Regions from separate parts of the Thalassospira sp. CH_XMU1458 genome, predicted to be linked through region 1. Evidence: riboswitches for the same ligand, from Rfam matches in the RefSeq annotation. Region 1 holds a riboswitch; each other region holds the start of a gene.
The links. Region 1 has a riboswitch for cobalamin ahead of WBY09_RS16380 (ABC transporter substrate-binding protein). Riboswitches for the same ligand answer to the same signal wherever they lie in the genome.

Region 1 (7,238 bases):
ATGAAAATTGACAGGTAAAGCGAATCATGTAACTTGAGTTGATACGTGATTCGCTTTTGTGGATCTCCCCCGCGCCACCCTTTTGGAAGGTTGAGTTGATGAAAATGGAAAAAGATGAACCAGCGATGGCCCCTGTCGAATTTTGGGAAGACCGCTATGAGGCGGCCTCGGCTGAAACAAGTGGTCGCCCTACCACCGTTTTAGAGAAGTTTGTGAAGGATCGCCCTGTTGGGCATGCGCTGGAACTTGGCTGCGGGAAAGGGGATGACGCTGTTTGGCTTGCCAAGCAGGGATGGTTTGTTACTGCTCTCGATATTTCCCAGGCAGCAATCGACATTGCGCGTAAAAATGCCGAGCGCAACAACGTCGCCGAAAAGATCAATTTCAAGGTCTGTGATCTGACAAAGGATTTCCCAGAGGGGGATTATGATCTGGTTACGGCCCAGTTTCTTGAGTCACCCTTTGAGTTTCCCCGCGAGAGGATATTGAACCACGCAGCAAGGCACGTTTGTGCGGCGGGCATGTTATTGGTCACCACGCATGGTTCGGTGCCACCATGGTCGGAGACACAATGGGAAACGGATTTCCCGACACCGGAAGAAGCTTTGGTCGCACTGAACCTTGATCTAACAGATTGGACGCGGATCTTTGTTGAGAATTTCTCGCGCATCGGCCAGAAACCCGGCAGCAAGCCGGGGAAACTGATCGATACGGTGATTGCACTGGAACGAAACCGGTAACCTTTCAGCGCCCAAAAGACGGGTCAGTGCAAATGACATTGCCCTGTCTTTCTTTTGGTCGCGTTTGATTGCCGAGTTAACCTTGCTGCTGGTTACCAACGGCCGGCAGGTGCTGGAACATCCAGGTTTCACTGAGCGGTTCATCACCGCGTTTCAGATACATGCGCAGGTCAACCGGGTCTGTGCCCGCCGCCTTAAGGTCAAAGGCCGCGCGCCAGATGCGGGTATCCATGATCGGTTCGATCTTGGTGCGCACAATCTCCCCGCGCGAGGATGTCACAACCACTTCGGGGAATTCGCCGTAGGCAAGCGTTCCCAGAACCTCACCCTCGAACTCGACCGAAAACTTGATCTCGTCCTTGGGTCGGTTGGTGCCGGGCTCCCCGCCACGTCCCATGCGGGTTGCGGTTGCGGTTGCGAGTTCCTTGACCGGGAACGGGTTATGGGCCTGCCAATACAGGCGGTATTTGAACTGATAAGAATTGCCCGCCTTCGCCGGGCCATTCGGCGCCCAGAAGGCGGCAATGTTATCGTGGATTTCATCGTCGGTCGGGATTTCGATCAACTGAACCGCGCCGTCATTCCACTCGCCCTGCGGTTCGACCCACAGGCTGGGACGGCGGTGATAGCGCACACCATCCAGATAGTTTTTCACATCGCGATCGCGCTGCATCAGACCAAAGCCACGCGGGTTGTTGTCACCAAATGCCGATGCACGGATGGTTTCCGGGTTGTTCAGCTGTCGCCAGATGCGTTCGCCGCCACCGGTCCAAAGCTCCAGCCCGTCGCTGTCATGCACTTCCGGGCGCCAGTCAAAGCGGAACGATTTGTTCTGTTCGGAATACCAGAACATGCTGGTCAGCGGTGCGATACCAAGCCGTTCGATGTCCTTGCGCAAAAACAGATGCTTTTCGACATCCATCGTCACCCCTTCGCCGCGATAAAGCAGGAATTTATACGCCCCCGTGATGCTGGGGCCATCCAGCAGGGCATAAACCGTCACCGGGTCTTCGGGATTTTTGGCCGGTTCGATAAAGAACTGACGGAAATCGGGGAATTCTTCGGGAACCGAGGTCGCGGTATTGACCGCAATGCCGCGTGCCGACAGGCCATACTGGCCTTCATCCCCAATGGCGCGGAAATAGGATGCGCCAAGAAACGCCGCCCAGTCCTGGGTTTTCCAGTCATCGCGCGCCTGATTTTCATGCAGGCGGAAACCGGCAAAGCCGCTATTGGCGGGCAACTGGCGGGCAATGCTGTCTTCGGGCATGTCAAAGTAATCGGGCTTATAGATCACTTCGCGCGCCTGCCCGTTTTCCAGAAGATACATATGCACCGGTTTGGCGAAATACATACCCAGATGGAAGAAGGTCAGCGGATAGGTGCCTGATCCATCGGAAAACGGCGAATGGTCGCGTTTGTAATGCAGCTTGCCATGGGTGTCGTAATCGATCTTGCCGACAATTTCCGGGTTTGGCGCAACGGGTGGCTCATAGGCCGATGCGGCCATGGATTTGGCGCGTGCAATCAGATCGGCAAAATCAAACGGCTGTGCCGAACCCAGATCAAGGCCGTCGACATCTGCCAAAGCATGCTGATAGATCGACATTCCCGGCAGGATAAGACCGGCTGCCGCGATGGATTTCAAAAAGCGTCTGCGTTCAACAGAAGTCGTCATGTTCATCACATTCCTGTGGTTTGAGGTGTCGGGAAAGCATACCCGGCAGTGTGGAGGTAATCGGGATGAAACATGGCAAATTCAAGGTCGTATCAATTGCTTTTTATGCATGGAGCCTTGGCGTTAATGCCGCTGGTGGTCTGCCAATTTCCTTGACCGTGTTTTTGGTTTAATCTAACCGTGACGTGTCGGTATCCGAATATCGGATAAAGGGAATTCGAGATGGGCCGAATATGGGTTCATTAACCGAAGCTGCCCCCGCAACTGTAGGCGGCGAGCATTTTTCTGACCAATGCCACTGGGATCAACCCGGGAAGGCCAGGGAAAATGCGTTGACCCGTAAGCCAGGAGACCTGCCGACACGAAGACGACGGACCGGGCGGGGTGCCCCGGAGAATGTCGGTACGTGTCTTGGCCCAACAGTTTAGCCCAGGTTTTCTAAGCTTTAAGGCCGACATCTTCCGTCATCTCCTGACACTTTTGCCAGTCCATTGACAGCAGTAAAAATGATGTTATGTTATAACATAACATTTGACGGTGCGTTGAAACTGGATCATCCAAAACGGTCCCGGATCAGCGCATCAGCAAGAGGGAACTAAAAGTGATCAATCACGATAAACGTGTACTGGCGGTCGGGGTGTTTGCCGCTGGTCTTATTTCATCTGTTTCATTTGCGTCCGCAACCGAATATCCGCTCAGTATCGAGAACTGCGGGACTATGTTGCAATTTGATGCGGCCCCGGATCGCGTGGTGTCGTTGGGCCAAAGCACGACTGAAATTCTCTATTCGCTGGGCCTGGCCGACAAGGTCAAGGGTACGGGTGTCTGGTTCGGTCCGGTGATGGATGAATTCAAGGACGTCAACGCATCTGTGCCGCGTCTGGCCGACAATGATCCGGGGTTCGAGACCGTTGTCGCGCAAAAGCCGCAACTGGTTGCCACCCAGTATCAGTGGCATGTCGGGCCCAAGGGCACCGTCGGCACCACCGAACAGTTCAACGAGCTGTCGATTCCGGTCTACACCGCACCTGCTGATTGTGTGGGCAAGGACAATGCCGGTGGCGGTGACGGGGTGCGCCACGAAGGCTTCACCATGGATCTGATTTATCGCGAGATTTCCGATCTTGCGCAAATCTTTGATGTCGAAGATCGCGGCGACGCGCTGATTGCCAGCCTGAAGGAACGTCAGGCGAACTCATTGGCGCGTGTGACGGCAAGCGGCCATGACAACGTATCCGCCGTCTTCTGGTTTTCCAGTCCTGAAATCAACAGTGATCCCTATGTGGCGGGCAAGAACGGCGCGGCGGGCTATATCGCCGGTAAACTTGGTGTTCGCAACATCATCGACAGCAATGAAGAATGGCCGACCGTTGGCTGGGAAACCATTGCGCGCGCCAATCCTGATATCATCGTGATTGGCAAGATGGGTCGTCGGCGTTTTCCGGCCGATGACTGGCAGGTCAAGATGGATTTCCTGAAAACCGATCCGGTCGCAAGTCAGATGAAGGCAGTGCGCAATGGCAATATCGTGGTGATGGACGCCCAGTCGATGGATCCGACCATCCGCCTGATCAATGGTATTGAAACACTTGCCGAAGCGGTCGAAAGACTGAGTGCTTCGAACTGACCTGCACTGCCAAAGGCGCCTGATATGCCCGGAGAATTCAATGTTTGAAACAACGCCAGTGCAGCAGCCGGTTCAGCCACCTCGGCAATCGCTGGCGGGGCGGGCATATCTTGTGCGGGCCGGTGTCAGTCTTGGCGCCCTGGTTTTGCTTGTTGGTGTCATCGCGATGGCCGCGGCCAAGGGGGAAACGCACATTCCCCTTGGCACCGTCTTTCAGACCATTGCCAATCATCTTTGGCAGGCGGGCTATGACGTTGATCCGATTGATGCCGGGATCATCTGGAATTACCGGATATCGCGCGCCATGGTGGCGGCGGCCTGCGGGGCGTCCCTTGCGCTGTCCGGCGCAGTGTTGCAGGCACTTTTGCGCAATAGCCTTGCTGATCCTTATTTGCTGGGGATTTCGGCCGGGGCATCGACCGGTGCAGTCAGCGTTGCCATTCTGGGGTTTGGCGCGGGCATGGTTTCCCTGTCACTTGGCGCCTTTGTCGGCGCGCTGGTGGCATTCGGGTTTGTTGCCCTTTTGGCCATTCCGGCCGGGCGCGGGGCCGGTGCGATCATTCTTGCCGGGGTAGCCGGATCACAACTGTTTAACGCGTTAACGTCCTTCATCGTGACCAAGGCCGCCACGGCGGACGAGGCACGCGGGGTAATGTTCTGGCTGCTTGGTAATCTAAGTGGCGTGCGATGGCCTGATGTCTATCTTGCGCTGCCGGTTGCCGTTATCGGCTTGCTGGTTTGCCTTTGGTATTCCCGTGCGCTTGATGCCTTTACCTTTGGTGTGGAGTCGGCAGCATCCCTTGGTGTGCCGGTGCGCCGGGTTTATGTGGTGTTGATTGCCATTGCTGCCTCGATGACCGCAGTGATGGTCAGTATCGTCGGGTCCATCGGCTTTGTCGGGTTGGTCATTCCCCATGCCGCGCGGTTCTTTGTTGGAACACGGCACGGATTTCTGTTGCCGGCATCGGCCCTGATCGGGGCGGTGTTTCTTGTGGCGGCCGATATTGTATCGCGCATCATCCTTGATGGTCAGGTCCTGCCCATCGGGGTTATCACGGCGCTGATCGGTGCACCGGCCTTTGCGATCATCCTGTGTCATGGGCGGGTGTTGCGATGAGCCTTGAATTACGCAATGTCGGCTGGAATGCCGGATTTAAAAAGATCATCAGCGACGTGTCGCTTCACGTGACACGGGGCGAGTTCCTGGGTGTGATTGGGCCAAACGGATCAGGCAAAACCAGCATGATGTCGGTTCTGGGCGGCATTCGTGCGCCGTCGACCGGGCAGGCATTGCTGGGGGACCAACCGATGAAGAAAATCGGTCGGCGCAACCTTGCCCGTCATATCGGCTTTGTCGAACAACAGGCCGATACCATCGACCGCATTACCGTGCGCGATGCCGTCGCCCTTGGCAGAACGCCTTATCTCAGTTTGCTGACACCATGGTCAGGGCACGACGACGCCATCGTGTGCGAAGCCCTTGCCAGTGTTGAAATGGGGCCGTTTGCGGACCGGATGTGGCATACGCTTTCGGGGGGTGAAAAGCAGCGCGTTCACATCGCCCGTGCCTTGGCGCAGCAGCCTGACTTCCTGTTGCTTGATGAACCGACCAACCATCTTGATATCCATCATCAACTGGGCCTGCTGGAACTGGTGCGTGCGCTGCCTGTCACCGTGGTGGCAGCACTCCATGACCTGAACCATGCGGCGATGTTTTGTGACCGGATTGCGATGATGGATGGCGGCAAGCTGATTGCGCTTGGCACGCCCGAACAGATTTTGACATCGCAAAACCTGCGTGATGTTTTCGGGGTTGCCGCCGATATCGAGATTGATGATCAGGGCCGCTGCCATATCCGTTATCACGTCGGAAACCAGAAATCTTCGGCCATTAAAAAAGACCGGGTTGCGTAACCCGGTCTTTTGATTTCGGTAGCTTGGTCTGCTTGCGGCTTAGCCCTGTTCGCGGGCAACCGCGCGCCAGCCGATATCGCGGCGGCAAAAACCACCATCCCAATCAATTGCATCAACCGCCTCATAGGCACGTTTCTGGGTTTCGGTCACCGTCGCACCGCGCGCGGTCACACCAAGGACGCGGCCACCGGTCGCAACCAGTTTGTCACCATCCATCTTGGTGCCGGCATGCAGGACCTTGACCTTGTCCATGGCGTCCGCCGCCGGAACGTTTTTGATCTCGGTCCCTTTTTCGTAGGATCCCGGATACCCCTTCGCCGCCATAACAACGACCATCGCGGTTTCATCGTGCCATTCCGGTTTGACGTTATCGAGCGTGCCGGTGGCTGCCCCGTCCAGGATATCAAGCACGTCTGATTTCAAACGTGTCATCAGGACCTGACATTCCGGATCACCAAACCGAATGTTGTATTCGATCAGTTTCGGATTGCCCGCATCATCAATCATCAAGCCAGCAAACAAAACACCCTTGAACGGGTGGCCTTCGTTGGCCATGCCCTTGACGGTCGGGATGATGATCTGATCCATGACCTTGGCTTCGACCGCATCGGTAAAGACCGGGGCCGGGGAATAAGCCCCCATGCCGCCCGTGTTCGGGCCGGTGTCGCCTTCGCCAACCGCCTTGTGATCCTGGGCTGCAACCAGCGGAATGACGTTTTCGCCATCACACACGGCAAAAAATGAGGCTTCCTCACCTTTGAGGAATTCCTCGATCACGATTTCCGCACCGGCATCGCCAAACTTGCCGCCGACCATGCATTCTTCAATCGCGGCAAAGGCTTCTTCATTTGTCATACAAATGGTCACACCCTTGCCCGCGGCCAGACCATCGGTCTTAACCACAATCGGTGCGCCCTGTTTTTCGACAAACGCCTTGGCGTCCTTGGGATCGGTAAAACGGCCATAGGCGGCGGTCGGGACACCGAACTTTGCCACCATGTCCTTCATGAAGCCCTTGGAACCTTCAAGCTGGGCGGCTGCCTTGGAACAGCCGAATGATTTGATGCCTTGGGCATCCAGCGCATCAACAAGGCCCGCCACCAGCGGGGCTTCGGGGCCGACAACGACCAGATCAACCGCGTTGTCCTTGGCAAATTTTACCAGACCATCAATGTCGCCATCGGAAATCGCAACGCATTCGGCCGAATCCGCGATACCGGCATTGCCCGGTGCACACCACAGTTTGGAAACGCGCGGGCTGCGCGCAATTGCCCAGCAC
Region 2 (7,238 bases), on a different contig from region 1:
TGCATGAAGATGGCATCGCAGATTGTGCCGACGGGTTTGGCGGCGGGTTTGAGCATGCGCGCAAGCTTGAAATCATGCGCGACAGCCAGATCGGTACATATGGCGTTGTTGCCCTGATCCTGTGTTTTGGCCTGCGTCTGATTTTACTTTCTGCGGCGGGCGATGCCGGGCAGGCAGCGATCCTGTTTCTGGTGATGGCAATAACATCACGGGCGGCAATGCCAGTCGTGATGCATATCCTGCCTCCGGCGCGCGCCGATGGTTTGGGCAAGGGGGCCGGAACGCCAAATTTGATGATGGTCGGTTTGGGTGTTGGCCTTGCTTTGATCCTGTCGCTTGTTTTATCGGGTCTGTTTGCGACGATGGCCATTCTAATGGGTGGACTTTTGGCGGTGGGTATTGTTGCGGCGGTCGCGAAATGGCAGATCGGTGGCCAGACAGGGGATGTCCTGGGGGCAACCCAGATCGTGACCGAACTGTTTGTTGGTATCGCCTTTATTGCCGCCCTTTGATCAACCAGCACAGCAACAAGAAGGAATGCCGTGAGCAGTTTGAAAATAACCCGCTGGTGGCTGGTGCGTCACGCGCCCGTCCAAAATCCGAAACGGCTGGTCTATGGCCAAAGTGACATGCCTGCCGACCTTTCCGATGAAAAGGCACTGGCTGCCCTTGCCGGGCAACTGCCGGGTGATGCCGTCTGGGTAACCAGCCATCTGTCACGTACGCATGATACGGCGCGCAGTCTGCAGGCGTTCATGGATAAAGACATAGCGCCGCAGGCTGAAAGCGGCTTTGCCGAACAGCATTTTGGTGATTGGGAATTGCAGAACTGGAATGATTTGCCCAAGGGGGAAACAACACGGTTCTGGACCGACTTTGCCCGCCAACACCCCCCAAAGGGTGAAAGCTTTGCCGATGTGGTTGCCCGTGTCGGACCCGTCTTTGGCCGATTGAGTGCGGATTGGGCCGGGCGCGACATTGTCGCTGTCGTTCATGGCGGCACAGTGCGTGCCATGCTTGCCAATGCACTGGGTTTATCCCTTGAAACCGCATTGGCATTTCATATCGACACGTTGGGTCTGACCACGCTTGAATATATCGACGGTGTCGACGAACCGGGCTGGCGCGTGACCGCTGTCAATCAGCGCTTTTAAGGAGCTTAAGGCATGTTCCGTCAGGCAGAGGCCAGCTCGATATCGGATGCCATGTCATCAAGCGCGTGTTCTGCCAGATAGCGGTCAACCATATCCGGATTCAGATCATGTTTTTCGCAGATGTCGAAAACATCGCGCAGATAGGCCTGATAATAGGGCACCGGGCGGCTGCGTGATTTGCTTCGCAATTTGGCGACATTCGGGAAATCACTGGCAAAGGATGCGTTTTCAATCACCTGGATGATGGTGTCATCAATGATGGCAGCCGGCATTCCGCAATAAGTCTTGCCGCAGGCAGACAACATCTTGCTGGCAGTCGGAACGGAAATGCCCGGCTGGGAAAGCAGCTCGTTCAACTCGTCCTGTCCGAAATCCGAGATCGACATCAGGGTCACTAGGGTTGGCATATCGCGCACAAGCAACGAAAGCGCATTGACGCGAATGCCACGTTCATGGGACCAGATGATGGTTGCGATTACACCCTTTGAGGCATCCTCGGCAAAGATGTCACGCACATCGCGGCGTGCCAGAGTGATCTCGCCATCGGCTGCGCGCTGTTCAAGAAAATCCTGAAATGACCGATCAGGACTGTTCAGACGGTCCAGCAATCCCAGCCACATGTCCTTGCGAGACGATGTGGTCCAGGTTGGCGCGTTCATCTGTCGGATTTTGGATAGGTGAGAACGTATTGCCATTGGTCTTGAAAAATCCAGATTACCCCAAGAGTTTCGGTTGCAGTATTTCCTGCAGCCATCCGGGTGATGAGTCTACTTCCCGGGTTTTCGCCAGATTGCGGATTGTTCCGTCTTTAGGGTCAGGACCTATTAATTTGGTTTGAATGGTTAAACAGATTTGCGCGGATACGCGGAGTAAAACTGCAGGAAGATATTTATCTTTCAAGGTTTTACGACAAAGTAGTCCGTGCAAATCCGATTAATCCGAAGGACAGACGTTATATTTGCAAACTCCAGCGTCAAATCCCTTGTGCGGGATACCAACCCGCCCGGCGGGCTTTTCCTTGGATTTCGCAAATATAACGTCTGCCATTCAAATCAAATTAATAGGTCCTGACCCTAGTTCCAGCGCAACGGCTTGATGTTGGCTGAAATGGTATGACCTCTCAAGCAGACAATTCTTACAAATACTGACCTTCCGATTAGGGTGGGGTGGTAACGAAGGGTTAAGTGCCGAGAATGACCTTTGGCATTTTTGGCAAACCTGCTAGGTTCGGCGCATCGTTCGGTGATGGGAAATCGGTGCAAGGCCGATGCTGCCCCCGCAACTGTATCGGGTTGGGAGATCCGGGTCGGTGCCAACGCGCCAGACCAGCCACCGGGAAACCGGGAAGGCGGATCGCTTTCATGCCCGCAGCCAGGAAACCTGCCGAAGGTGTCACTATTCGAAGGAAGGTGACGACGCAATCGGGCCTCGGTGGGAGGCCATGGCGAGGAAGAAACGGGATGACCCAGACTTTACCCCCTGACGGCCCCTCTGGCGGGACGCATCTGATCCTTGGCGGGGCGCGATCCGGCAAAAGCCGGTTTGCCGAAAACATCATTAATCAGGCGGGCGGTGGCACATATATCGCAACCGGGCGTGCCTGGGATGACGAAATGGCCAACCGCATAGATCTTCACAAAAAATCACGCGGCGATCTTTGGCAGACACTCGAGGAACCGGTCGAACTTTGTTCGGCGCTGCAGACCTGTAATGTCACAGGCGGCAAGCCTGTTCTTGTTGATTGTCTGACCTTGTGGCTGACCAATCTGATGCTTGAAGACCGCGACATTGATGCCGAGATCGCAGCTCTTTGTGATCTGGTGCCAACCCTTGTCGTGCCGGTGCTTTTTGTCTCAAACGAGGTTGGTTTTGGCATCGTGCCGGAAAATGCGATGGCGCGGGCCTTTCGCGATCATGCCGGACGCCTGCATCAACGCATTGCAGAGATTGCAGACAAGGTCACCCTTGTGGTGGCCGGCATTCCGATGTCGGTCAAATAACAACATAAATTATTGAATTTTAAGGATTTCAGAAATGGCACAATTGGGCAAAATCCCGGCAACCGTCATTACCGGTTTTCTGGGCGCTGGCAAGACAACCATGATCCGCAATATGCTGGAAAATGCCAATGGCAAACGCATCGCGCTGATCATCAATGAATTTGGCGATCTGGGTGTGGATCGAGGCATCATCAATGGCTGTGGCATTGAAGGCTGCGAAGAAGATGACGTTGTTGAACTGGCCAATGGTTGCATCTGCTGTACCGTGGCTGATGACTTCCTGCCTACCATCCAGGGCCTGATTGACCGTGAAACGCCGCCTGATCATATCGTGATCGAAACATCTGGTCTTGCCCTGCCAAAACCGTTGGTAAAGGCGTTTAACTGGCCCGAAGTCCGGTCGCGTGTGACCGTTGATGGCGTTGTGGCGGTTCTTGATGGCGCGGCCCTGCGTGATGGTCTGTTTGCCCATGATCATCACGCGGTACAGGCGCAACGCGAAGCAGACGAAAATCTTGATCATGAAAGCCCGCTTGAAGAACTGTTCGAAGAACAGCTTCACTGTGCCGATATGGTGGTTCTCAACAAGACGGACCTTCTGACCGATGCCGAACGCAGCAAGGTCGAAGCCGATATCCGTGCAGAGCTGAAAAAGCCGTCAGTCAAGATTATCGCGACCGAACATTCACGGGTTGAAAACGCCATCCTGCTTGGTCTGGGGGCTGCCGCCGAGGATGACCTTGATAGTCGCCCAAGCCATCATGACGATGGCCACGAACATGATCATGATGATTTCGACAGTTTTGTCGTATCGCTTGATGCGATCAGTGATCCGGCCAACCTTGAGAAGCGCCTGATTGATGTCGTGCGTCAGTTTGACGTGCTGCGCATCAAAGGATTCGTTGATGTGCCGGGCAAACCGATGCGCCATGTGGTTCAGGGGGTTGGTGAACGTTTTCAGCGCTATTTCGACCGTCCGTGGGCGGATGGCGAAACCCGCCGCTCGGAATTGGTGGTGATTGGCCTGCATGGTCTGGACCGCACTGCGATCGAGGCCGCCATCAAAGCCGCCTGATCCAAGTTAACCTGATCAAGCCACCTGAAACCGGATGCTAAAAATCATCCGGTTTCAGCCTGTTTTAAGACCAAACGCATAAGGATACGGATCCCGCGATGCATCTATTGGCAGCCCAGCCCGGAATGGTCACAGATGGCAGTGAGGCCGTCGACCTTGGACAGCAACCCGGCGATGTGGTGATCCTGTCTGCGGCCGAGTCCGAACTTGCCTGTCTTGCAGGGGCGCAAGGGCGTCTGGTCGATGCATTTGGCGACGAAACCCCGTCACTGCGTCTGGCAAGTTTGCTGCAGCTTGGCCACAACATGTCGGTCGATCTTTATATCGACGATGTACTTTGCGATGCCAAATTCATCATCGTGCGCATTCTGGGCGGGCGCGGTTATTGGGATTATGGCATCGAACAACTGGTTGCGCTTTCACGTGCCAAGGACATTCCATTGGTCCTGTTGCCCGGTGATGATCAACCCGATGCGGAGCTTCTGACGCTTTCGACCGTCAAGGGGCGCGAATATCAGAATATCTGGCGTTACCTGATCGAAGGCGGACCGCAAAATTCCGAGAATTTACTTCGTCTTATATACGAAAACTTAAATTCAAGCGTGAACTGGAACTGGTCACCAGCGGCCCCCCTGGTCAAGGCCGGGGGCTATTGGCCCGGCAAGGCGCAGGCAAGCCTTGATGAAATCCGGGTTAACTGGATTGCAAATCAACCGGTTACGCCGATTGTCTTCTATCGGTCTCTGGTGCAGGCCGCCAACCTCGATGTTATTGACGCGCTGGTTGAGGAATTGGTTGCCAATAGACTGAATCCATTGCCGATTTTTGTTGCCAGTCTCAAGGATCCGTTGGCAGCGGCATTGGTTGAGGACTGGTTGGCAGAAACCAGTGCAGATTTGATCCTGAATACCACCGGCTTTGCGATATCTGTTCCGGGATCAGAACGAAAAAATGGTCCGTTTGACGCGGTCGATGCCCCGGTCTTTCAGGTGGTGCTGTCAGGCGGTGGCGAGGACGCTTGGCGCGACGGTGTCAATGGTCTGGCCGCGCGCGATATTGCGATGAATGTGGCGCTTCCCGAGGTTGATGGCCGTATCCTATCACGTGCGGTGTCGTTCAAGGGATCGGCTGGCAAGGATGACCTGACCCAGATTGATCTGGTGAAATACATCCCCGTGCGCGATCGCGTGGCCTTTACCGCCAAACTTGCCGCCAATTGGGTGCGCTTGCGCAAATCAGATACCAGCGCGCGCAAGGTGGCGATGGTTATGGCGAACTATCCCAACAAGGATGCTCGCCTTGGCAACGGCGTTGGGCTTGATACCCCGGCCGGCATGATCGAAACACTCCGCGCCATGCAGGGCGAAGGATACCGGGTCAGTGATCTGCCAAAAGATGGCGATGCGCTGATTGCTGCGATCAAGGTCGGGCCGACCAATGATTTCAAATCCCTTGCCGGTCGCAAAATTCGCGTGACTTTACCGCGTGCAGACTATCAAAAGGCGTTTGATGCGCTGCCACCGGCCATCCGGGATCAGGTGTTTGAGGCCTGGGGCGACCCGAAGAACGATCCGTTTTATCTGGCGGGTCAGGATGCCTTTGCGCTATCGATCCTGCCGCTTGGCAATGTGGTGGTCGGGTTACAGCCCGCGCGTGGCTACAACATTGATCCGCTTGAAAGCTATCACTCGCCCGATCTGGTGCCGCCACACAACTATTTCGCCTTTTATATCTGGCTGCGCCATGTGTTTGGCGTCGATGCCATCATTCATTTTGGCAAGCACGGCAATATGGAATGGCTGCCGGGCAAGTCACTGGCGCTTTCCGAGGATTGCTTCCCGGAGGCGGTCTTTGGCCCGACCCCGCATTTCTATCCCTTTATCGTCAATGACCCGGGCGAAGGCACACAGGCCAAGCGCCGCGCCCAGGCGGTGATCCTTGATCATCTAACCCCGCCTTTGACCCGGGCGGAAAGTTATGGGCCGCTTAAGGATCTCGAAGCGCTGGTCGATGAATATTATGACGCGGCCGCGGTTGATCCCCGTCGCCTTGTGATCCTGAAACGTGACATCCTTGAACTGGCGATCCGCATCGGCCTTGACCGTGATTGCGGCATCGAGCCCGACGAGGACGAAGAAAGCGCACTGGCCAAGCTTGATAACTATTTGTGCGAGCTCAAGGAACTTCAGATCCGTGATGGTCTGCATATTTACGGCAAGGCGCCTGAGGGTGACCTTCTGACCGATCTTCTGGTCGCATTGGCACGCCTGCCGCGCGGGTCGGACAGTGGGCCCAAGGCATCCCTGCATCGCGCGATTGCCAAGGATATCCTTGATGATCCGGCGTTTGATCCGCTTGATTGTGCCTTTGCCGAATTCTGGCCGGGATCCAAGCCCGAAATTCTCGCGCATTATGACGGCGAAGATATCGGACCATGGCGCACCACCGGCGATACTGTGGAACGGATCGAGCTTTTGGCACGTGATCTGGTCAACGGAACGGTGAAGGCCGATCCGGCGTGGTCGGCCGTCTGTGAAGTTATTTCTGATATCGAAACGACTATTCGCCCGGCCGTTGTTGGTTGCGGTCTGGCCGAGATCGAGGGTCTTTTGCGTGGCCTTGCCGGGAAGTTCGTCGAACCTGGCCCGTCCGGTGCGCCGACCCGTGGCCGCCCGGATGTTTTGCCAACTGGCAGAAATTTCTATTCGGTTGATACCCGTACTGTCCCGACGCCAGCCGCCTGGCAGTTGGGGTGGAAATCGGCTGAGCTATTGCTGGAACGCCATGTGCAGGATCACGGCGAATGGCCAAGCGCGCTTGGTTTGTCTGTCTGGGGAACCAGCAACATGCGCACCGGCGGTGATGATATCGCACAGGCATTGGCCCTGATGGGGGTGCGCCCGACCTGGGATAGTGCGTCACGCCGGGTGACTGGCTTTGAGATTATGCCGGCATCGGTTCTGGGCCGACCGCGTGTTGATGTCACCCTGCGTATTTCTGGCTTCTTCC
Region 3 (7,238 bases), on a different contig from region 1:
AGCGTTGATTGTCGCAAGATCACGATGAATAGAGGTAGCGTCATGCTTGCGGCCAGGCGCAAAGTGCCTGATCGGCAATACGTTCGAGGCGTTCGCGGCTGAAGCCTGCCTTGGCCTGCACGGCCATGCCATGCAGGACGGTGAGAACGAATGACGCAAGCGCCGCAGCATCAGTAGATGCTGGCAAGTCACCCTCGGTCTTTGCCTTTTCGAATCGCTTGCGAAGCATTGCCTCGCCCTCTGCGCGGGCATCAATCAGTGCTTTTCGCACAGCCTCAGCATCGTCTGATCCGGCAAGAACACCATTGATGCCAAGACAGCCCGTATGGTCGGCATAGCGCGTATGCAGCTCAGCGGCCTGATAAAGAATGTGGGCGGCAACTTCCCGCGCCGTCGGGCGGTCGAGCGCAACCGGAATGAAATCAAGATAGTGCTCGTAGTAGCGGTCCAGCGCCTTACGAAACAGGGCTTCTTTATTACCAAACGCGGAATAAAGGGCCGGGCGTTCCACACCGGTCGCTTCTGTCAGATCGGCATAAGACGCGCCCTCGTAGCCTTTACGCCAGAAAACGCGCAGTGCAGCGTCAAGTACCTTTTCCACATCAAATTCGCGATGACGTCCCATCAAACCGATCCTTCTTTTTCGTAACGACCGTTACTAAACCACTTGACAGGTCATGTCCAGTTTTCATAACTAGCATTATCGTAATGATCGTTATGAAATATTGGTCGCCGAATTCTGCGACCAGTTTCCTCACACAGAAAGGTTTTATCATGACCGCAGTTCTCAGCGGAAAAGTTGCTCTTGTCACGGGTGGTTCTCGTGGCCTCGGCGCGGCAACAGCTGAAAAGCTTGCCGATCTTGGCGCAGATGTTGCCATCAGCTATGCGTCCTCTGACGAAAAGGCCAAGGCCGTCGTCAATAGGCTCGGATCAAAAGGCGTTCGCGCGATCGCCATCAAAAGCGATCAATCCGATCTGGCCTCTGCCAAGCCGTTGATTGACGCCGTGATTGCCGAATTCGGCAAACTCGACATTCTTGTGAATAATGCAGGCATCGCCATACAGGGACAGTCGGTGGATGATCCCGAACTTGATGGCGAAAATTATAACCGTCAGTGGCAGGTCAATGTCATGGGAACGATCGCCAATACCCGTGCGGCCGCACCCAGGCTTTCCAACGGTGGCCGCATCATCTTTATCGGCTCATTGCTTGGTAGTTACGTTCCATTTGCCGGCGCTGCTGATTATGCTGGAACCAAAGCTGCCCTTGTCGGCTATGCCAAGGGTGTTGCCCGCGATCTCGGTGGACGCAACATCACGGTGAATGTCATTCAGCCCGGTGTGATGCCAACAGAGATGGCAACTGAAGTCCTTGGGGATGACATCCCGGATGCGCTTCTCGATATGCATCCGATCCGAAGTATTGCTACGTTGGAGGAAGTTTCTGAAACCATCGCCTTTTTTGCTGGTCCGCATGCCGGGTACATCACTGGCGAGACCATCAATATCGCGGGTGGTCTCGGCACCTGATTGCGACTGCCACCAAAGACTGGGCCGGGTGCATTTGCACCCGGCCCCGCATACGTCTTTCCGATACCTTTAACCGCCTTTCGGCAACGGTATGGCTGTCAGGTTCTTGTATTCCTTTAAAACCAGACTGGATTGCACATCGCGCACATTGGGCATTGAAAGCAACTGATGGGTAACAAAATCGCCAAAGCTTTCGATATCGCGTGCCACAGACACCAGCAGAAAATCCTGCCGTCCCGTCATCGCCCAGCAGGACAGGATTTCCGGAAGATCATTCATCGCGCGGGCGAAATCCTCCGCCCCTTGTTCGGTATGGCTTTGCAAGCGGACCTGAATGGTCGCCAGCACCCCAAAGCCGAGTTTCTTGCGATCCAGAAGGGCGACCTGACGTTTGATCACCCCGGATGCCTCAAGCTGTTTGACCCGACGCAAACACGGCGATGGCGACATGCCGACCATTTCAGCCAGTTGAACATTGCTGATGGCGGCGTCCTTTTGCAGGGCCTGCAGGATGCGGATATCGGTCGCACTTAGCGTCACGTCGGTCATTTTAAACCCCAAATCAAACACACAAGGTCACAATATGCACATCATAGCCGATTTCGATGCCCTATTGGCCAGAAAATGACATTAGAGTTGATGTAAAATGATCCTTGTAAATCGGCAATAGAACCCGAAAGAGGACGGCCATGAATCAGGGAAACGATCTGCGTGGTGATTACAGCCACATCAATGACGACTACACCATCGATCAGGACTGGAGCACATATACCGAGGCCGAGCACGAACTTTGGCGCAAACTTTATGACCGCCAGTCGCGCATTTTGGCCGGTTATGCCGCCGAGGATTACATTCGCAATCTGATGAAACTTGATGCGGCGGATCAGATTCCGCATTTCGGCCGGGTTAGCGAGAAGCTCCATGCGGCGACCGGCTGGCATCTTGTGGCTGTTCCGGGGCTGGTGCCTGATGATGTGTTTTTTGACCATCTTGCCAATCGGCGGTTCCCGGTCACGGTGTGGCTGCGCAAGCCCGAGGAAATGGATTATCTGGTCGAACCCGACATCTTCCATGACTTTTTTGGTCATGTGCCGATGCTCTATGACCCGACCTTTGCCGACTATCTGGCAGCCTATGGCGCCAAGGGCCCAGAGGCCATTGCGATGGGCGGCCTGAAACAGCTGGCGCGGATGTATTGGTACATGGTGGAGTTTGGCCTGATCATGACCCCGCATGGATTGCGCGCCTATGGGGCTGGCATGTTGTCATCGCAAACCGAAACCATCTATTCGGTGACCGATCCCACACCAAACCGGGTAGCGTTCGAGCTTGAACGCGTCATGGGCACGGATTATGCGATTGATGATTTCCAGAAAACCTATTTCGTTCTGGAAAGTTACGATCAGTTGTTTGACGCGATGAATGTGCCGCTCGCCCCGATCTATGATCGGCTCGCCAAGAAGCCTGCGATTGATCCGGCAACCACCTTGCCGACAGACCGGCTTTATCATGTGCATGGTGCTGCAGACAGCATCATTTCCCTGGGCGAGGAGACCCACAGGACCCACAGACAACAACGCCCTGCGTAAGGCAGGGCGTGGCGATCCGTTCAGGATTGATCAAGGCAGGGCTGGTCTGGCAGCACCGCTAGCAGGCACTGATGGAATGACCCAGCACCCGATTGAGTTGCTCAAGCACCACTTTCGGGCTGGCGTCCTTGCTGATGAAATCGGCCGCCCCAAGCGCATCGGCTTGTGCGCGGGTGTCGGCATCATAATGGGCCGAGAAGAAGAAAACCGGCACGTTTTGGCTGTTGGGATAGCGGCGGCGAATTTCGCAGAACGCTTCAAAGCCGCTCATACCCGGCATTTCGATATCAAGGATGATGGCACGGGGATAAAGCCCGTCCAGCTGATCAATCAGATCATCGGCACAATCAAAACCGGCCACGTCATATCCTGCCCGACGCAACACTGTTTCAAGGGCTGCTTTGGCGCTGGGACTGTCGTCGGCGAACGCAACCAGTCCATCAGGACAGAATTGCGACGGCATGGCGCTGAGCGCGTTCATGGATGGCGATACTCCGAGTTTTGGGACAAGTCCAAACTGACAGACGAAAATGTCAAATTGGTTAAACCCGCCAAATTTTTGCCACGCAATGTTCCGGCTTCACCCTGATCTTGCACCCGTGCCGCGAAAGTATAAGGCCGCAAGGATCGGAACCATGCGGCGCGCAAACCACGAACAGACGTGCAAAACCCCAATGTTTCCGCCGACATAACGTTACGGAAACCTGATTTGTCGGGGTCGATATCCGTCTAAATAGGTATTTCCATGCCTATTTACGGAATTAAGGACAGGTGCTATAAACCGCCATGTCGCGAATGTGACCGGAAAATAGGATCGGGAATCCGGTGCGGCCGTGCTTTAGCGCACTTTGGCCAAGCCCGGAACTGCCCCCGCAACTGTAAGCGTGACGGCCTTTTTGCAGGCTTTCTCGCGAGTCAGAATACCGATGGTGTTTTCTTGGCATGAAATGGGCCGGGCGGGGTGTACCGGGTACTGGGAATCCGTAGTAGAATAGAATTTGGCAACGTTCCGTGCCCGACGCCATATGAAGACCCCATATGGAGTCGCATCAAGGACGGGACACACCAAGCCGGGAGAAACCATGTCCGACCCGCTAAAGCTCGCATCCGAATTTCCATCTGCTGATTACGCAAGTTGGCGCAAGCTTGCCGAAGAGGCCCTTAAAGGGGCCCCGTTCGAAAAGAAGCTTGTCACCAATACGCTTGATGGTTTTTCCGTTCAGCCGATCTATACAAATGACGATCAGGATGACGCGACCCGGCTGATCCACGAAGTTCTTAATGCCACGGTCGAGCCGCGCGAAACCGTAACCGGTTGGGACATCCGTCAACTTCATACCCATCCCGATCCCAAGGCGACCAATACCGCGATCCTCGAGGACCTTGAAAATGGGGCGACCTCAATCACGCTAAAACTTGATGCCGCCGCCCGTGCCGGGCGCGAAATCAGTTCTGCCGAGGTCGGTGTTGACGGTATTGCCATTCATTGTCTGGCCGATCTCGATGCCGCGCTTGAGGATGTTTACACCAACCTTGCCACCGTCGGACTTGATGCCGGGGCGGCAGGTGTTCCGGCCGCAGCACTTCTGGCCGCCCATATCGCAAATACCGATGGTGCCGACGAAGCCGCACCGGCCTTTAACATTGATCCGATCGGAACCCTTGCGTCCACTGGCACCCTGCCCTGTGGCGCACAGGATGCGGTTGATCATGCGGCAAGCGTTGCGGTCGAGCTGATTGATCTGTTCCCGCTGGCAACCGCAATTTCAGTGAATGGCGCACCTTATTACAATGCCGGGGCCACCGATGGTCAGGAACTGGCCTGCCTGCTGGCAAGCGGGGTGACCTATTTGCGCGCCCTGACCGATGCCGGGATGGCGGTTGATCAGGCCGCGGGTGCGATGGTGTTTAACGTTGCCATCGGCACCGACTTCTTTGCCGGGATCGCCAAGCTGCGTGCCCTTCGCATGATGTGGAGCCGCGTCCTTTCGGCATCGGGTGCCGAGGATGCGACGATTACGGTCAACGCGGTTTCAGCCGAAATGGCCCTGACCAAGGTTGATCCGTGGGTCAATATGCTGCGCACAACGGTCACCAGCTTTGCCGCCGGTCTGGGTGGTGCGGACAGTGTGACCTGCCTGCCTTATGATCATCTGATTGGCCTGCCAGATGGCTTTGCACGCCGTATTGCACGCAACACCCAACTGATTTTACAGGAAGAAAGCAACGTGCACCGGGTCATCGATCCGGCTGGTGGTTCGTGGTTTATTGAAAACCTGACCAAGGAGCTGGCGAAGGCCGCCTGGACGAAATTCCAGTCGCTTGAATCTTCGGGTGGTATTCTAAGTGCCCTTGCCAATGGCAGTCTCAAGACCGAGATCGAGACCGTTTGGAATGCGCGTGAAAACCGCCTGTCGACCCGTCGTAATCCGCTGACCGGTGTGTCGGAATTTCCCAACATCACAGAAGCCAAAGTAACCTGCGAAAAGCCGGACCTTGAGGCAATCGTTGCAGATGCCAAGGCCCGCCAGACCAAATTTGATGGCACGGTCGGCAAAAGCCTGAGCGCCATGATTGAGGCCGCGCGCGCAGGTGCCACCATCGGGCACATGTTTACCGATCTTTATGGCACCAGTGCCGCGACATGTATCGGCGCCCTGCCCGCCCATCGACTTGCCGAACGTTACGAAGCGCTTCGCAAACGGTCTGATGCGCATAAGGCAAAGACCGGATCCTTCCCGCAGGTCTTCCAGGCCAATCTTGGCAAGGTTGCCCAGCACACGGCACGCGCGACCTTTGCGCGCAACTTCTTTGAAGCAGGCGGGATCGAGGCGATCACCAATAACGGCTTTGCCAATGCCGATGATGTTGCAACCGCCTTTGGCAACAGCGGGGCGAAAATCGCCATCATTTGCGGATCAGACGCGCAATATGCCGACATGGCAGCGGATGTTGCCAAGGCGCTGAAAGCCAAGGGGGCAAGCATGGTTTATCTTGCTGGCCAGCCGGGCGATGCCAGGTCCGATTACGAAGCAGCCGGCATTAACGAGTTTGTTTTTGTCGGGGCCGATGTCCTTGCCATTTGCGGTACCGCACTTGATCATCTTCTTGGCAAACAGGGGGAGAAATAACCATGACCCGCATTCCTGATTTCTCCGACCTTCCGCTGTTTGATGGCGCGTCCGCAGGTGCCAAGGACCCGTTTGAAAGCACGCCCTGGACCACGCCAGAAGGCATTGATGTCAAATCATCCTACGGGCCCAAGGATCTGGATGGCATTGATCACCTGAACACCATGCCGGGCATGCCGCCGTTTTTGCGCGGCCCCTACCCGACCATGTATGTGCAACGTCCCTGGACAATCCGCCAATATGCCGGTTTCTCGACAGCCGAGGAATCGAACGCGTTTTATCGCCGTAACCTTGCCGCCGGGCAAAAGGGGCTTTCGATTGCCTTCGATCTGGCGACCCATCGCGGCTATGACAGCGATCATCCGCGCGTCGCAGGTGATGTTGGCATGGCCGGTGTGGCGATTGACAGCATCTATGACATGCGCACCCTTTTTGATGGCATCCCGCTTGATGAGATGTCGGTTTCCATGACCATGAATGGTGCGGTTCTGCCGGTGATGGCGCTTTATATCGCAGCAGCCGAAGAACAGGGCGTTGCGCACGAACAGCTTTCGGGCACCATTCAGAATGACATTCTGAAAGAGTTCATGGTGCGCAACACCTATATCTATCCGCCGAAACCATCGATGCGGATCATTTCGGACATCTTTGCCTTTACCTCGCAAAACATGCCGAAATTCAACTCGATCTCGATTTCCGGCTATCACATGCAGGAAGCCGGTGCGACGGCTGATCTTGAGCTCGCCTATACCCTGGCCGATGGCATCGAATATGCCCGTGCCGGTCAGGCAGCAGGCCTTCCGATTGATAAATTCGCGCCGCGTCTGTCGTTCTTCTGGGCGATTGGCATGAACTTCTTCATGGAAATCGCCAAGATGCGCGCGGCCCGCATGATCTGGGCCAAGCTTATCAAACAGTTTGATCCGCAAAACCCGAAATCGCTGTCGCTGCGCACCCACAGCCAGACGTCGGGCTGGTCATTGAC
Region 4 (7,238 bases), on a different contig from region 1:
CATCCAGCGATGGCGATTGCGTGCCATATGGGCGGAGATGGAGTTGCGGCGTCGCGAACTGGCATCGGCAAAAATCGTATAACCAACCCACCAGGCAAACGCCCAACAAATTGCGACAACATCAAGAAGCGTGAAGGTGGGCATAACGGGTTCCATTCAAAGCCGTTCCATCAGATTTATTCTAATCCTAGTGATAATGCGCTATCGTTCGCAATATTGTTTGCCACGCAATGTGATGGATGCATAGCAGATGGTCATGTCACCAGTCCGGGTTGAGTTTTCCCGCAATCCAGAGTATCAGCAGCGCAAATTTTGATTGGAGAGCGACATGAGCGATCTTGAAAACGATCTCGGCGACGACATCGACTTCGAAGAATTCGAAGCCCATACCGAAAAGCTGCTGGAAGACGGTCGCACCAAGGACGACCTGTTCGAGTTCATTGGTTTCATGAACATCAACGAAGTCGGCACGCACATGATCGCGGCCGAAATGGTGCTTGATGAAGATGCCATCGACCAGATGAGCAAAAACCTGCGCAAACTCGAAATCGATCTTTCACCCCTTGGTGAGCTTACCGGCGGCCTTAAGGGTGGCGAAGACGTCAAACGCGCCCTTGGTGCCCTGTTCCTGGAACTGGTCGAGCTTTGCGAAATTGATGAAGATGACGAAGACGCCGGCGAGCTTTCCGAAGAAGCCCTGCTGCTGTTGAACTTCATCAAACGCTTCAATCCGCAGATGCGCCGCCTGACGGTTGCACTGACCGACACCGATGATGATGATGTGTCCTGCGAATATGAAGTGACCAACTGGTAAGCCAAGGCTTGCCGTTCGGGCAAAAATTAATGTAGCTAAAGGCAGGGCATCGTTCCCTGCCTTTTTCTGTTTCGGAGCCACCACCGTGACCGCCTTGCGATCGACTGCTGCTGCCCAACGTCTTCAATCCTATCAGGACCGCTTTGCAAATGGCGAGGAGCCGATGCCAGAAGCCGCAAACCTGCGTGCGTGGATCGATGAGAACCGAGATGTTTTTCACTCGGTCATGGAATGCGACCTCAAAACATGCGCGAAGATCGTTTACGACTTTTCTTCAAACGGCGATGTGGTGATTGGTGGCGAGAGCGATCCGGCGCGCCAGACCGAAATCATGTGGCAGCAACTGGCCGATGCCAATGCCCCGGTTGGCATTGGGCGTTATCGCGAAGACCGCATCTGTTATCAGTCCGAACAGTTCAAAAACGATGGCGAGGCCCGCAGTCAGCACCTTGGTATTGATCTGTTCGCACCGGCATATACCCCGGTATTTGCGCCATTGGACGGTGTTGTGCATAGCTTTGCCGATAACAACCTGCATCTGGATTATGGGCCGACCATTATCTTGCAGCATGAACCGTCCGAGGGTATCAGGTTCTATACGCTCTATGGTCATCTCAGCCGCGAATCCCTGGAAGGGCTTTACAAGGGCAAGGAAATCAACGCCGGTGACATTCTGTGTCGGTTTGGCGATTTCCCGATCAATGGCGACTGGATCCCGCATCTGCATTTCCAGATCATCTTTGACATGCTGGGGCGCGAAGGGGACTTCTTTGGCGCTGCCAAACCGTCTGAATGGGATATCTGGGAAAGTATCTGCCCCAACCCGAACCTGATCCTGCAAATGCCCGAAAACGTGACCGCGTCACGGGAAGGGGTATAGATGCAACCGCGTCTGAAAGCCGGGTTGTGGATGCGCGCGCAGATCGCGATTTGCCAGTCGAACCTGATTACGGCGATGGTTGTCCATAAGGGCAACGAAGATGCAGGCGCCGTGCTTGTGAAGCTCAACCGGTTTGATGCAGGGTGCTTTGTCTATTCACGTGTGACGACACTTGATGGGGAGCTGGGCTGGATGCTGGTGGCCGGTGGCCCGGATGGGGACCGCGAAACCGAGTTTGCCTGCGATGAATATTGGCGCAAACAAATTGGCTATGATCCGGATGTCTGGGTGCTGGAAATCGAAGATCACAAGGGGCAATACGAACTTGATGCCCCGGTTGTCGATTTCTGACAGGCGCGTCTGAAAAAGAAAAAGGCTGGCAATCAAATGCCAGCCTTTACGTTTTGCATCACGCGGAAGCGATTGCTTATGCGGTGCGCTGCAGCAGGTGGTAACCGAAATCGGTCTCAACCACGTCAGACGTCGAACCAACTTCCATGCTGAACGCAGCAGCATCGAATTCCGGAACCATCATGCCACGGCCAAAGAAGCCAAGGTCGCCGCCCTGCTGGCCGGACGGGCAATCGGAATTGGCTTTTGCCAGTTCCGCGAAATCAGAACCGTTTGCGATCTGATCTTTCAGCGCGTTGATTTCGGTCAGGGCTTCGTCTTTGGTGCGGGTGGCGGTCGAACGTGCCGAACCGGCATACATCAGAAGAATGTGCGACGCGCGAACTTGTTCACTCATAATGGGTCCTTTCATCCGTCAAAACTTGCAACCGACGGATTTTCTGCAAGATTAGAAGTTTATGGATAACGCTAAGGGTCCAAATCCATGTACAGCCGTATGCTCCTGTACATAGGGTTGGACCCTAGACATTGCCCATGCCTTGTGGCTTGTTACGACAAATCGAACCGAGATGAAAGAGAAGAGGCAGATTGATGCTTGCTGTTGTGTCCCCGGCCAAGAAGCTGGATTTCGAAACAGACGTCCCGGAAATGTCTGTTTCTCAACCCGCATTTTTGGACGACACCGAACAACTTGTTGATGTCGCGCGCAAAAAAAGCCGCAGCGATTTGATGAAGCTCATGGGCATCAGCGAAAACCTTGCCGATCTGAACTATCAGCGTTTTCAGCATTTTTCGCGTCCGTTTAATAGCACCAACGCCAAACCGGCGATCTTTGCATTCCGCGGTGATACCTATGTCGGCCTTGATGCCGATACCATGAAGGCCGAAGACATCGACTGGGCAGAGGACCATTTTCGGATGCTTTCGGGCCTTTATGGCCTTCTGAAGCCGCGTGATTTGATGCAGCCATACCGTCTTGAAATGGGAACGCGCCTTTCGAACCCGCGGGGCAAGGACCTTTACGCGTTCTGGGATGATAAGCTTTCAAAAGAAATCAACGAGATTACCAAAGGTCACAAGGACCGTAGCCTGATCAATCTCGCCTCGAACGAGTATTTCAAATCGATCAAGACCAAGGTCCTTGATGGCCCGGTAATTACGCCTGTGTTCAAGGAAGTGAAGGGCGGTACGGCCAAGGTTGTCGGCTTCTCGGCAAAGCGTGCGCGTGGCATGATGGCACGCTATATGATTGACAATCGGCTCGAAGACCCGCAAGAGCTCAAGAAGTTTAATGTTGATGGCTATCGCTATCAGGATGACCTCTCGACCGAGACAGAGTGGGTCTTCACGCGTATTCACGATCAGTAACACCAACTATTCCGGTGAAACCATATGACCGACGAGCATCTTGAACAGCTCGAGGATGAGAATGTCTTACCAGAGGCGCATCCGTTTTCTGGCTATCTGCGCACGTTTTTCCGTGGGCCGGGCCGTTCGCGCAGTCTGACCCGCGAGGAGGCATTTGATGCGTTCTCGATGATCCTGCGCGACGAGGTCGAACCGATCCAGCTTGGCGCATTCCTTTTGATGCTGCGCTACCGTGCTGAAACGCCCGAAGAACTGGCTGGCATGATCGAAGCTGTGCGCAAGGCCGCGCGCCTTGAACCGGATGAAGACAGCAAAGATGACGCGCTTATGCGTCCTGCGCTGGATTGGCCATCCTATGCGGCCGGTCGGACCCGTGGTCTGCCTTGGTTCGTGCTGTCGGCGCTTTTGCTGTCACAGAATAATGTTCCGGTGCTGATGCATGGCTATAACTCGCATCTGGTCAACGGGATCAGCACAGAAGTTGCCATCAAGGCGCTTAAGCTTCCGATTGCCATGTCTGCAGAAGAAGCGCGTTCTGATATCGCATCGAAGGGCTTTGCATATCTGCCGCTGCGTCACATGCATCCCAAACTGCAGGAGCTGATCGGATTGCGTCCGCTTCTTGGATTGCGTAGTCCGGTCAATACGTTACTGCGTTTGCTTAATCCGTTGCATGCGCGTGCAGCCTTCCTTGGTGTGTTTCATCCGGCGTTTCTTGATGTCCATCGTGAAACCGGCAAGCTTTTGGAGCTTCCACGCATCGGTGTGATCAAGGGCGGTGGCGGCGAAGCCGAAAGAACACCCTATAAGCATGTCGATCTGCGCATGCTTGATAATGGTGAGCTGAATGATGTTCGCTGGCCCGCATTGCTATCAAAAACCGAAAAGGATGGCGAAGACCAAAGCCCTGTGTCGCTAAAGCACTTCCTGGCTGTCTGGCGTGGCGAGGTAGAAGATATTCCTGCCGAAGCCAAGATCAAGGGCAGTGCTGCCATGGCAGCCTTCCTTGCCGGCAAGGCGGATTACATGGATGAGGCAGAAAGCCTTGTGCAGGGCTGGTGGGATAATCGCGACCGTGATGTTGGCTGATGTTCCGTGATCAAGTGAGATCGAATAAAAGGGACGGGAAACCGTCCCTTTTTTAATGCTCAGAACGATGATCCGGGTTCTTTGAGAAACGCCACTTCCTCTGGCGTCGATGGACGACCCAGTATTTCATTGCGGTGTGGATAGCGGCCAAACCGGTCAATGATCTTCTTGTGTTTCAGCTCGAACTCGTAATTGTGCTCAAGGCCGGGCTGTGAAAACAGGTCAACCGCCACTTCATGAATGATTTCTGATTCCGAGTGCATGTAGGGCATATACAGAAATGCCTGTTCCTGCGGTGTGACCAGTTTGCGATCCAGCCTCAAGGAAACAGCTTCCTGTGCCAGCACCAATGCCATTGGATCTGATGCAAAGGACTGTGGCTGATCGCGGTACATATTGCGTGAAAACTGATCAAGAACGATGATTTCTGCAAGTCGTCCATGGGCGGTTTTGCGCCAGTTAAAAAGCTCTCCGGCCGTGGCGGCGGCATGAAAATCGGCAAAGCGTTCCGCGATATGGCGATCGAGGGCTTTATCCTTGATAAACCACTGTTTTTCTTCGAGTTCCTTGAACCAGAAAACAAGAACCGTTTCAGGTTTCATAATGTTTCCACCCATCTCATTGCAGGCTTTTGCGGCCCGTCGGCAAAGTTGCGGGTGATCTTCGCGCCCGGTTTAAGGCGCGTCAAGCCATCCGCAAAAAGATTGTCACGGACCTTGGGGCAAGGAGTTGACAGCAATCCGTCCGACGTGGATTATGACATTGTCTTTGGTGTTGATCCGATTGGACCAACTTAAAAGGGAACGTGGTGCGTCATGCATGACAAAGCCACGGCTGCCCCCGCAACTGTAAGCGGTCAGAGCATTGCATATGCCACTGGTGCAAACCGGGAAGGCGCATTGCTTTTCAAACCGTGAGCCAGGAGACCTGCCTTTGACTGCCGGGTGCCGATTGCCCGGTATGAAACTGTTGGACGCCGGGGTGAGCGTCAGGTTGCAGGGGTACAAACGGTCTTTTGAAGATCCGCAATCTTGCTTCCAGCCATCCTATCGTTCTTTGTCCTGACCCTGTGCGTTGGGCCGTTGGCCTGCGTGCATCGTTTGAGAAAGAGACGATTATATGTTGAAGACCCTTGGCAGGCTTGCAATTGCAAGCGCCTGTGTGCTGTCGGCGACCATGCCGACGCATGCGCATTTTCAATTGGCCTATACGCCGGACGTGAACGTGACCAAGGCCGGGGATCAGCCGGTGAAGCTGATTTTCTGGCACCCGTTTGAAAACGGCCATGTCATGGATATGGCCGAGCCGCTTGAATTTTATGCGGTTAACCGCGGCGAGAAAATTGATCTGAAATCAACGATTTCGCCGATTACTTTCACCGGAATTGCCAACTCGGCAGCTGCCTTTGACGCAACTTTGACTCTGCGCCGCAGCGGTGATTACGTCATGGTGGTGGTGCCGACGCCGTATTACGAAGAAAGCGAAGATATCTTCATCCAGCAGATCACGAAGTCCTATGTGAACCGCAATGAAATTCCGACCGACTGGATGGAACCGCAAGGTCTTAAAACCGAAATCCTGCCGCTTAATCGACCAACCAACATCATTGCCGGTTCGACCTTTACCGGCCGTGTCTTAAGCGAAGGCCAACCTGTGGCCGGTGTTGAAGTCGAAATCGAATACATGGCCGCAGAACCTGATATGGCCAGCAACACACCCAAAGGGCCAACGGCATCGCCAATGCCCGGTGGTGCGGTTGTGGCCATTTCCGATCAAAACGGGTATTTCACTTTTGGTGTCCCCAAAGCAGGTTTTTGGGGATTTGCAGCACTTGGCAGCGGCCCTGACAAAGAATTTCAGGGCAAGGAACTTTCACAGGATGCAGTCCTGTGGGTTCGCGCCTATGATGTGAAATAGGCGAGGGACAAAACAGATGCATATTGTTGATGGTGCGCTGGCACCGGAAGTCTTGATTGGCGGGGGTGTTCTTGCAGTTGCCGGGCTTAGCCTTGGACTGCGGAAACTGCCAATCGATAAAATTCCCGCAACCGGGGTTTTGTCGGCAACATTCTTTGTTGCCTCGCTTATTCATGTGCCGGTGGGACCATCCAGTGTGCATCTGATCATGAGCGGTCTTGCCGGGCTGGTGCTTGGCTGGACCGCGTTTCCGGCACTTTTTGTCGGTCTCTTGCTTCAGGCCGTTTTCTTTGGCTTTGGCGGTTTGACGGTTCTTGGCGTCAATACGGTCAATATCGCCTTTCCGGCTGTGCTGGCGGGCCTTTTGTTCCGGGGAATGGTGTCGCGCAGCAGCCCGGTCACGGCGGCCGTGCTTGGTGGATGTGCCGGTGCGTTTTCCATCGCGCTGACAACGGTGTTTGTCGCGATTTCGCTTGCACTCAGTGGTGATGCATTTGTTCCGGCGGCCAAGCTGGTCTTCTTTGCCCACATTCCGATCATGGTGGTCGAAGGACTGGTATCAGCGGCATCGGTGTATCTGATCGCCAAGGTCAAACCGGCCTTACTGCAGGCCGCCGATCAGACGTCGGGCTTTGAGATGCAGCCGGCAGCAACTTTGCGTGCAAAGCAGGCGGGCGAGGCATCAAATGGCTAGATCACTCATGCTGGTCTTTGCGCTTGGTATGCTTGTGTTCGGCGCAGCACCTGCACAGGCGCACAAGGTTATCGCATCCCTGTTTCCAAGTGGTTCGAACATCGAAGGTGAAATCGGTTTCTCCA

Region 2: it holds a riboswitch for cobalamin, as region 1 does, so the genes downstream of both, cobU (bifunctional adenosylcobinamide kinase/adenosylcobinamide-phosphate guanylyltransferase) here and WBY09_RS16380 (ABC transporter substrate-binding protein) in region 1, are expected to answer to the same signal.
Region 3: it holds a riboswitch for cobalamin, as region 1 does, so the genes downstream of both, WBY09_RS03580 (methylmalonyl-CoA mutase family protein) here and WBY09_RS16380 (ABC transporter substrate-binding protein) in region 1, are expected to answer to the same signal.
Region 4: it holds a riboswitch for cobalamin, as region 1 does, so the genes downstream of both, WBY09_RS10270 (DUF4198 domain-containing protein) here and WBY09_RS16380 (ABC transporter substrate-binding protein) in region 1, are expected to answer to the same signal.

What each region holds. Positions count from the first base shown of each region.
Region 1 is NZ_JAYMDW010000003.1:511,157-518,394, forward strand. Features, by position in the region: gene WBY09_RS16370 (class I SAM-dependent methyltransferase) at 99-740, shown strand; gene WBY09_RS16375 (glucan biosynthesis protein) at 817-2,418, opposite strand; cobalamin riboswitch at 2,591-2,793, shown strand; gene WBY09_RS16380 (ABC transporter substrate-binding protein) at 3,020-4,045, shown strand; gene WBY09_RS16385 (FecCD family ABC transporter permease) at 4,086-5,162, shown strand; gene WBY09_RS16390 (ABC transporter ATP-binding protein) at 5,159-5,959, shown strand; gene purD (phosphoribosylamine--glycine ligase) at 5,999-7,238, opposite strand, start outside.
Region 2 is NZ_JAYMDW010000001.1:232,881-240,118, reverse strand. Features, by position in the region: gene cobS (adenosylcobinamide-GDP ribazoletransferase) at 1-512, shown strand, start outside; gene WBY09_RS01075 (histidine phosphatase family protein) at 543-1,154, shown strand; gene WBY09_RS01070 (hypothetical protein) at 1,175-1,813, opposite strand; cobalamin riboswitch at 2,366-2,556, shown strand; gene cobU (bifunctional adenosylcobinamide kinase/adenosylcobinamide-phosphate guanylyltransferase) at 2,615-3,154, shown strand; gene cobW (cobalamin biosynthesis protein CobW) at 3,189-4,229, shown strand; gene cobN (cobaltochelatase subunit CobN) at 4,328-7,238, shown strand, end outside.
Region 3 is NZ_JAYMDW010000001.1:786,132-793,369, reverse strand. Features, by position in the region: gene WBY09_RS03605 (TetR/AcrR family transcriptional regulator) at 41-625, opposite strand; gene WBY09_RS03600 (SDR family NAD(P)-dependent oxidoreductase) at 775-1,533, shown strand; gene WBY09_RS03595 (Lrp/AsnC family transcriptional regulator) at 1,603-2,082, opposite strand; gene phhA (phenylalanine 4-monooxygenase) at 2,223-3,122, shown strand; gene WBY09_RS03585 (response regulator) at 3,181-3,603, opposite strand; cobalamin riboswitch at 3,890-4,068, shown strand; gene WBY09_RS03580 (methylmalonyl-CoA mutase family protein) at 4,205-6,253, shown strand; gene scpA (methylmalonyl-CoA mutase) at 6,256-7,238, shown strand, end outside.
Region 4 is NZ_JAYMDW010000002.1:618,270-625,507, forward strand. Features, by position in the region: gene WBY09_RS10230 (DUF599 domain-containing protein) at 1-156, opposite strand, end outside; gene WBY09_RS10235 (hypothetical protein) at 329-814, shown strand; gene WBY09_RS10240 (peptidoglycan DD-metalloendopeptidase family protein) at 900-1,694, shown strand; gene WBY09_RS10245 (DUF1491 family protein) at 1,695-2,045, shown strand; gene WBY09_RS10250 (peptidylprolyl isomerase) at 2,122-2,442, opposite strand; gene yaaA (peroxide stress protein YaaA) at 2,637-3,413, shown strand; gene WBY09_RS10260 (glycosyl transferase family protein) at 3,438-4,502, shown strand; gene WBY09_RS10265 (DUF924 family protein) at 4,562-5,104, opposite strand; cobalamin riboswitch at 5,255-5,451, shown strand; gene WBY09_RS10270 (DUF4198 domain-containing protein) at 5,622-6,419, shown strand; gene cbiM (cobalt transporter CbiM) at 6,436-7,113, shown strand; gene WBY09_RS10280 (cobalt ABC transporter permease) at 7,106-7,238, shown strand, end outside.